Regions from separate parts of the Mesorhizobium sp. BR1-1-3 genome, predicted to be linked through region 2. Evidence: predicted binding sites of a transcription regulator. Region 2 holds the regulator's gene; the other holds the start of a gene.
The links. Region 2 encodes PhoB, which activates phosphate uptake and scavenging genes when phosphate is short. Its sites were predicted from a motif close to TGTCATNNANCTGTCAT; they were not measured.

Region 1: LB559_RS04160 (LTA synthase family protein) is a predicted target of PhoB. The motif match lies at 1,530-1,546, and genes of this name have one in related genera.

What each region holds. Positions count from the first base shown of each region.
Region 1 covers NZ_JAIUIC010000001.1:819,564-822,978, forward strand. The annotation lists gene fabG (3-oxoacyl-[acyl-carrier-protein] reductase) at 1-306, opposite strand, end outside; gene fabD (ACP S-malonyltransferase) at 366-1,307, opposite strand; gene LB559_RS04160 (LTA synthase family protein) at 1,561-3,415, shown strand, end outside.
Region 2 covers NZ_JAIUIC010000006.1:238,627-242,041, forward strand. The annotation lists gene xylF (D-xylose ABC transporter substrate-binding protein) at 1-76, opposite strand, end outside; gene LB559_RS15985 (ROK family protein) at 346-1,593, shown strand; gene phoB (phosphate regulon transcriptional regulator PhoB) at 1,610-2,299, opposite strand; gene phoU (phosphate signaling complex protein PhoU) at 2,316-3,023, opposite strand; gene pstB (phosphate ABC transporter ATP-binding protein PstB) at 3,050-3,415, opposite strand, start outside.

The DNA of each region.
Region 1 (3,415 bases), on a different contig from region 2:
GGCATCCGACATGCGCACGAACAGCCCGTCCTTAGTGATGCCGGCGTTGTTGACCAGGATGTCGACGCCTTCGAGATCGGCCTCGGCTTTCTGGCCGAGCGCCTTGACCTCGTCACGGTTGGACAAATTGGCCGGGAACAGCTTGACCCGGTCGCCAAGCTCGCTAGCCAGCGCGTCCAATTTCTCGATGCGGGTGCCATGCAGGCCGACGATCGCGCCTTGCGCATGCAGCATCCGGGCGATCGCCTCGCCGATGCCTCCCGATGCGCCGGTGACGAGCGCCTTGCGGCCAGTCAATTCGAACATTTTTGTCTCCTGATTGAGAAGAGAACACCCCTTTGCAGGGAATGGGATCAAATGGGGCTTTATGCAAGCGCTGCTAGCGTCGCCTCGACCTCAGCCGCTGAGCCGACCGACGCAGTGGCGATGTCGCGGTTGATGCGCCGCGCCAATCCCGAAAGCACCTTGCCGGCGCCAATCTCATAAAGCGTGGTGACGCCATTTGCGCCGAACCACTCCACGGTCTCGCGCCAACGTACGCGGCCGGTTATCTGCTCGACCAGGCGGCGGGCGATCTCGTCCGGATCGCTGGTCGGGCTGACCGTGACATTGGAGAGGACGGGAACGACCGGCGCATTCTTTGTCACACCGGCGAGTGCGTCGCGCATGACGTTCGCGGCCGGCGCCATCAGCGCCGAATGGAAGGGCGCGGACACCTGCAGCATCAGTGCGCGCTTGGCGCCTTTCTCAGTGCACAGTTTCGCCGCCAGTTCGACCGCGGCCCTGGCGCCGGAAATGACCAGTTGGCCGCCGCCATTGTCGTTGGCGATCTGGCAGACGGAGCCTTTGGCGGCTTCCGCGCAAGCGGCTTCGACATCGGCCTGTTCCAATCCGATGATCGCCGCCATGGCGCCCTCGCCGGCCGGCACCGCCGCCTGCATGGCATTGCCGCGGATGCGCAGCAGCCTGGCGGCATCGGCAACCGAAACGAAGCCAGCGGCCGCGAGCGCCGAATATTCGCCCAGCGAATGACCGGCGACATAGGCGACCTTGCCTTTCAGCGAGAAGCCGCGCGATTCCAGCGCCCGGATCGCGGCCAGCGACACCGCCATCAGCGCCGGCTGCGCGTTGGCGGTCAGCATCAACGTCTCTTCCGGCCCTTCCCAGATCAGCTTCGACAGGTTTTCGCCGAGCGCGTCGTCGACTTCCTGGAAAATTCTGCGCGCCTCGGGAAAGGCCTCGGCGAGATCCTTGCCCATGCCGACTGCCTGGCTGCCTTGTCCAGGAAAGGTGAATGCAACGGCCATGCGCGGGCTCCCAAGGGCTGGTTTTGCTTGCCTGATAGACGAGTTTTTCTTGCCTGTGACGCAAGGCAGGCCGCCAAGTCAAGCCCGGTTCGACCCTGCTCGACGGCAGCTTCATCCGCCGAGTGCCTGTTCCGAAAGGCTTTTTGGCGATCACTCCTGATGAAAACCGCTCACGATTCGTTTGCTGGCTCTTCTTATTTTGGCCACAGGCGCTAGCTTTGCGTGACAATTCCATGACAATCGAGTGACGTGCTTGTCGCTGGGTGGGGAAGTTAAAGTGGCAAAGAGTTACAAACGCGCCGGCAAGGCCGCGCCACAGTTCCTGGAAGACGACCCCTCCACCGGCTATCTGCCGGGCAGGAGATGGCCGGTCGTGCGCTATGGGCTGATCAGCCTGGCGATCGCCGCCGTCCTGGTGTTTGCCATCGAACTGATCGTGCGCGGCGACTTTGCCGGCACGGTCTCCTTCTTCCTGCAGCCGCTCAAGCCGGGCTGGACCACCATCGTCGTGTTTGCGCTGATCCTGATCGGCCTCGATGCGGTGCTGGGCCGCAGCCATCAGAGCCTGATGATCGTCGCGCCGCTGACGCTATCGCTTGCCTTCGTCGGCCACCAGAAGTCGCATTATCTCGGCGATCCGCTCTATCCGACCGATTTCCTCTATGCCCGCCAGATCTTTGCGCTGTTGCCGCTTTTGGTGCGCGACCGGCCGATGACCGCGCTCGCCATGGTCGTCGGCATCGTCGCCGGCCTGTCGCTGCTCGTCTATGGCTGGCGGATGTGGCGCCGCAAGGTTCCCGCACTCAGCCGCAAGGGACGCCTTGCGCGGCTGACGCTGGCAGTGCCGCTGCTCGCCTTCTTCGTTTCGATCATGGACTATGCCACGTTCTCCTGGACCAGGGACCGGTTGCAGATCATCCCGATCATGTGGGACCAGAAGGAAAACTATGCCTCCAACGGTTTTGCGCTGGCCTTTGCGCTCAATGTGCCGATGGCGCATGTCTCTGCGCCGCCGGGCTATTCCGACAAGGCGATCGCGGCGATCGCCAGGCCCGATGTGACCGCCTCGGTGCCGGCCGAGAAGCCTGACATCATCATCGTCATGAGCGAGTCCTTCTGGGACCCGACCAAGCTGCCCGGCGTCACCATCACACCCGATCCGATCCCCAATGTGCGGGCGCTGCGCTCCGGCTCGATGTTCTCGCCGGAGTTCGGCGGCATGACCGCCAATATCGAGTTCGAGGCGCTGACCGGCTTCTCCAACGCGTTCCTGCCGGCCGGCAGCATCCCCTACCAGCAATATGTGCGCACGCCGACGCCGTCGCTGGCAACCTTCCTCAAGAGCCAGGGTTATCGGGCGCGCGCCATCCATCCGGGCACCAACTGGTTCTGGAACCGTGGCGCGGTCTACGCCGATTTCGGCTTCAACGATTTCAAGTCGGAAGAGACGCTGCCGCCAATGCAAAAGCGCGGGCCACTGGCATCGGATGCCGCGATGACCGACGAGATCATCAGCGAGGCCGACGCCAGCGAAGAGCCGGTGTTCTTCTTTGCGGTCAGCCTGCAAAACCACGGTCCCTACGAACCGAACCGCTATTACAGTCCCACGCACAGGGTGCAGGCGCCGATCAGTCAGTGGGCGCGCGAATCGCTGCTCAGCTACGCCGAAGGCTCAGCCGATGCCGATCGCGGTCTCGAACGCCTCGTCGAATGGGCAAAGACACGCTCCCGCCCAACCGTGATCGCCTTCTTCGGCGACCATCTGCCGCCGCTCGGGCCGGTTTATGTCGAAACCGGCTTCCTGAAGGACAATGTCGCGCCGCGCAAGGAAGCGTCGCCCGAGGCTGCCCTCGAGCATCATGAGACGCCGCTGGTCATCTGGTCGAACCGCACCGGGCCGGCTGAGCACATGGGCGCCGTCAGCCCGGCCTTCCTGCCCTATCATATCCTGAAGACGGCCGGCATCAGCCATCCCTACTACACCGGCTTCCTGGGCGAGATGAGCGAACACTACCGTGTCGTCGACCGCAATTTGCTGCTGACGCCGGCTGGCGAGGCCACGCCCGATTGGGCGCGGCAGAAGGAGATCGATCCGGCGATCCGCGATT
Region 2 (3,415 bases):
CCTTCGCCTGCGCGACAGACGCGAGCGTCAGCGACATGGCGGCACCCGCCAGGATGGCGGCTGTGAATCTTTTCATATTATCCTCCCTGCGCCGCGTATGGCGCGACCAAACTGGCCCGAGGGCCGGCACAGAGGCCCTATTTTTTCGAGCCTCGAAAAAATACTGGGCCAACGCCCGAACGCTGTCAACATCGATTCTGATGGATTTTGATGTCGTTTCGAATTTTTTTCGGGTCTCGGAATAAATAAATGACACGGCGCGCGGCTTCTGCCAGTATTTGACCGCGTCACCGACAGCGTTCCAGGGCAGGAAGAACCGCGGCGACCGGGAGGATATGAAAGAGCATGTCGGTCGGAATCCGCCACGACGATTTGCGCCGCCGCAACCGCGCGATGGTGATCGCGGCGGTGCGCCGCGCCGGACAGCCGTCGCGCACCGAGATCGCCGCAACCACAAGCCTCAGCCATTCGACGATCTCGGCGATCTCATCCGACCTGATCGTCGAAGGCATCCTGACCGAAAGCAAGCCGAGCGAGGCCGGCTCGCTCAAACGCGGCCGTCCGCAGGTCGGCCTCAGCCTCAATCCGGAAGCGGCCGCGGTAATGACCGTGGTGCTGTCGCTGAACTTCCTCTCGGTCGCCGTCATCGACTATGCCGGCCAGGTAATATCCGAGGAACAGCGCCGGCTCGACACGCTGACGATGTCGCGCGACTCGCTGATCGGTGAGTGCACGGCAATCGTGCGGCGCCGCCTGGAAGATCCCGACCTGGACGTGCGCAGCATCGCTCGTATCGCGCTGGCCGTCCAGGGCATCACCGACACCCGTGCCCGCGCCATGCTGTGGTCGCCGATCACGCCGCACACCGACATCGCCTTCGCCGACATATTCGAAGAGGAGTTCGGCATCCCCGCCATTATGGAGAACGACTGCAACATGATGGCGGTGGCGCTGCGCTGGCGCGACCCCGATCGTTACCGCGACGATTTCATCGCCATCCTCCTGTCGCACGGCATCGGCATGGGGCTGGTGCTGAAGGGCGAATTGTTCACCGGCACCCATTCCTCGGGCGGCGAATTCGGCCACATGATCCATCGGCCGAACGGCGCGCTGTGTCGCTGCGGACGGCGCGGCTGCGTCGAAGCCTATGCCGGCAATTATGCCATCTGGCGCAACGCGCGGCAGATGGGCGAGGATGCAGAGCCCGTCGCCGATGTCAGCGACGCCGACATGCGCGCCCTGGCTGCTGCCGCCCGCGAAAAGGACGGGCCCGAACGGGAAGCCTATCGCAAGGCCGGCGAAGCGCTCGGCTACGGCCTCGGCAGCCTGTTTGCGCTGATCGATCCGGCGCCGGTCGCCATGGTCGGCGTCAGCGCCGCCGCCTTCGACCTGATCGAGCCGGCATTGCGGCAAGCGATTGCCCAGACCGCCGGCGGCCAGCATTCCAAGTCGATTTCCTTCGACACCGAGCCGAACGAACTGCCGCTGATCCGCGAAGGCTGCGCCATGCGGGCGCTGATCTTCGTCGATCAGGAGATTTTTGCGCCGGGCGTGCAGGCGAGATCCGGTTTCGGCGGCAAGAACGTGGCGTGAGTTCAAACGAGGGAGTTCAGTCCTCGCGAATGGCGTAACCCGCCCCACGGATGGTGCGAATGACATCGGGCATGCGGCCGTTGTTGACCGCCTTGCGCAGCCGTCCGACATGCACATCGACCGTGCGTTCGTCGATGTAGATCGTCTCGCCCCAGACATTGTCGAGCAGTTGGCTGCGCGAGAACACGCGGCCTGGATGGCGCATCATGAATTCAAGCAGGCGGAATTCCGTCGGCCCGAGCCGGATCTCGCTCTTCTTGCGATAGACACGGTGCGATTCGCGATCGAGCACGATATCGCCGACCTTGAGCACGCTGGACAGCACTTCCGGCTTGGCCCGGCGCAGCAGCGCCTTGACCCTGGCCATGAACTCCGGCGTCGAGAAAGGCTTGACCAGATAGTCGTCGGCACCGGTCGAGAGGCCGCGCACGCGGTCGCTTTCCTCGCCTCGCGCGGTCAGCATGATGATCGGCAGCCGCTCGGTCTCGGGACGCATCCTTAGCCGGCGGCAGAGTTCGATACCGGAAACCGCAGGCACCATCCAGTCGAGCACCAGAAGGTCTGGAACGTTCTCCTGCAGCCGGATTTCGGCCTCGTCGCCGCGCGTCACCACCTCGACCTGGTAACCTTCGGATTCGAGATTGTAGCGGAGCAGCACGCCTAGCGGCTCCTCATCCTCCACCACCATGATGCGTGGCGCGATCATCGGCTGGTCACCCCTGTCATGCCGCTGGCGCGGACATTGCCGTCTCGTCCTGCTTCGGACGGTTGGCTGGCAACTGCGTGCCGGTCAAAACATAATAGGCATTTTCGGCGATGTTGGTCACGTGGTCGCCGATCCGCTCGAGGTTCTTGGCGCAAAACAACAGGTGCGTGCACGCCGTGATGTTGCGCGGATCTTCCATCATGTAGGTCAGCAGTTCGCGGAACACCGATGTGTATTTGACGTCGATGCGTTCATCATTGTTTCTGAGCGTGGCAAGCGCTGCCGCGTCAGCGGCGGCATACTCGTCGACGACCCCCTGCACCTGGATCAGCACCAGCTGCGCCATCGCGTCGATCGAATGCGAAAGGTCGTGCGGCGTGACGCTCAGCCCGACAGTGCCGACGCGCTTGGCGATGTTCTTGGCAAGGTCACCGATGCGCTCGAGGTCGCCGGCCATGCGGATCGAACCGACCACCGCACGCAGATCGTTGGCCATCGGCTGGCGCTTGGCGATCAGCGTGATGGCACGATCGTCCAGCTCGCGCTGGCGTGCATCCATGATGGCGTCATCGGAAACCACCCGCTGCGCCAGCGCATTGTCCGAATTGAGCAAAGCCCTGGTCGAGCCACCGACCATCGAGCGGGCGAGATCGCCCATGTCGCGGATCAGCTGGCTGATCTGCTCCAGATCCTCATCGAAAGATGCGACGGTATGTTCACCCATGATCTTCGTCCCTCATATGCCTGAGATCAGCCGAACCGGCCGGTGATGTAGTCCTGGGTGCGTTTGTCGTCGGGGGTGGTGAACATCTTGTCGGTGGCGCCCTCCTCGACCAGATAGCCAAGATGGAACATCGCGGTGCGCTGCGACACGCGCGCTGCCTGCTGCATCGAATGGGTGACGATGACGATCGTATAGTTCTGACGCAGTTCGTCGATCAGTTCCTCGACGCGAGCGGTGGCGATCGGGTCGAGCGCCGAACACGGTTCGTCCATCAGGATCACCTCGGGTGACACGGCGATGGCGCGTGCAATGCACAGGCGCTGCTGCTGGCCACCGGAAAGACCCGTGCCAGGTTCCTGCAAACGGTCCTTGACCTCGTTCCAGATCGCCGC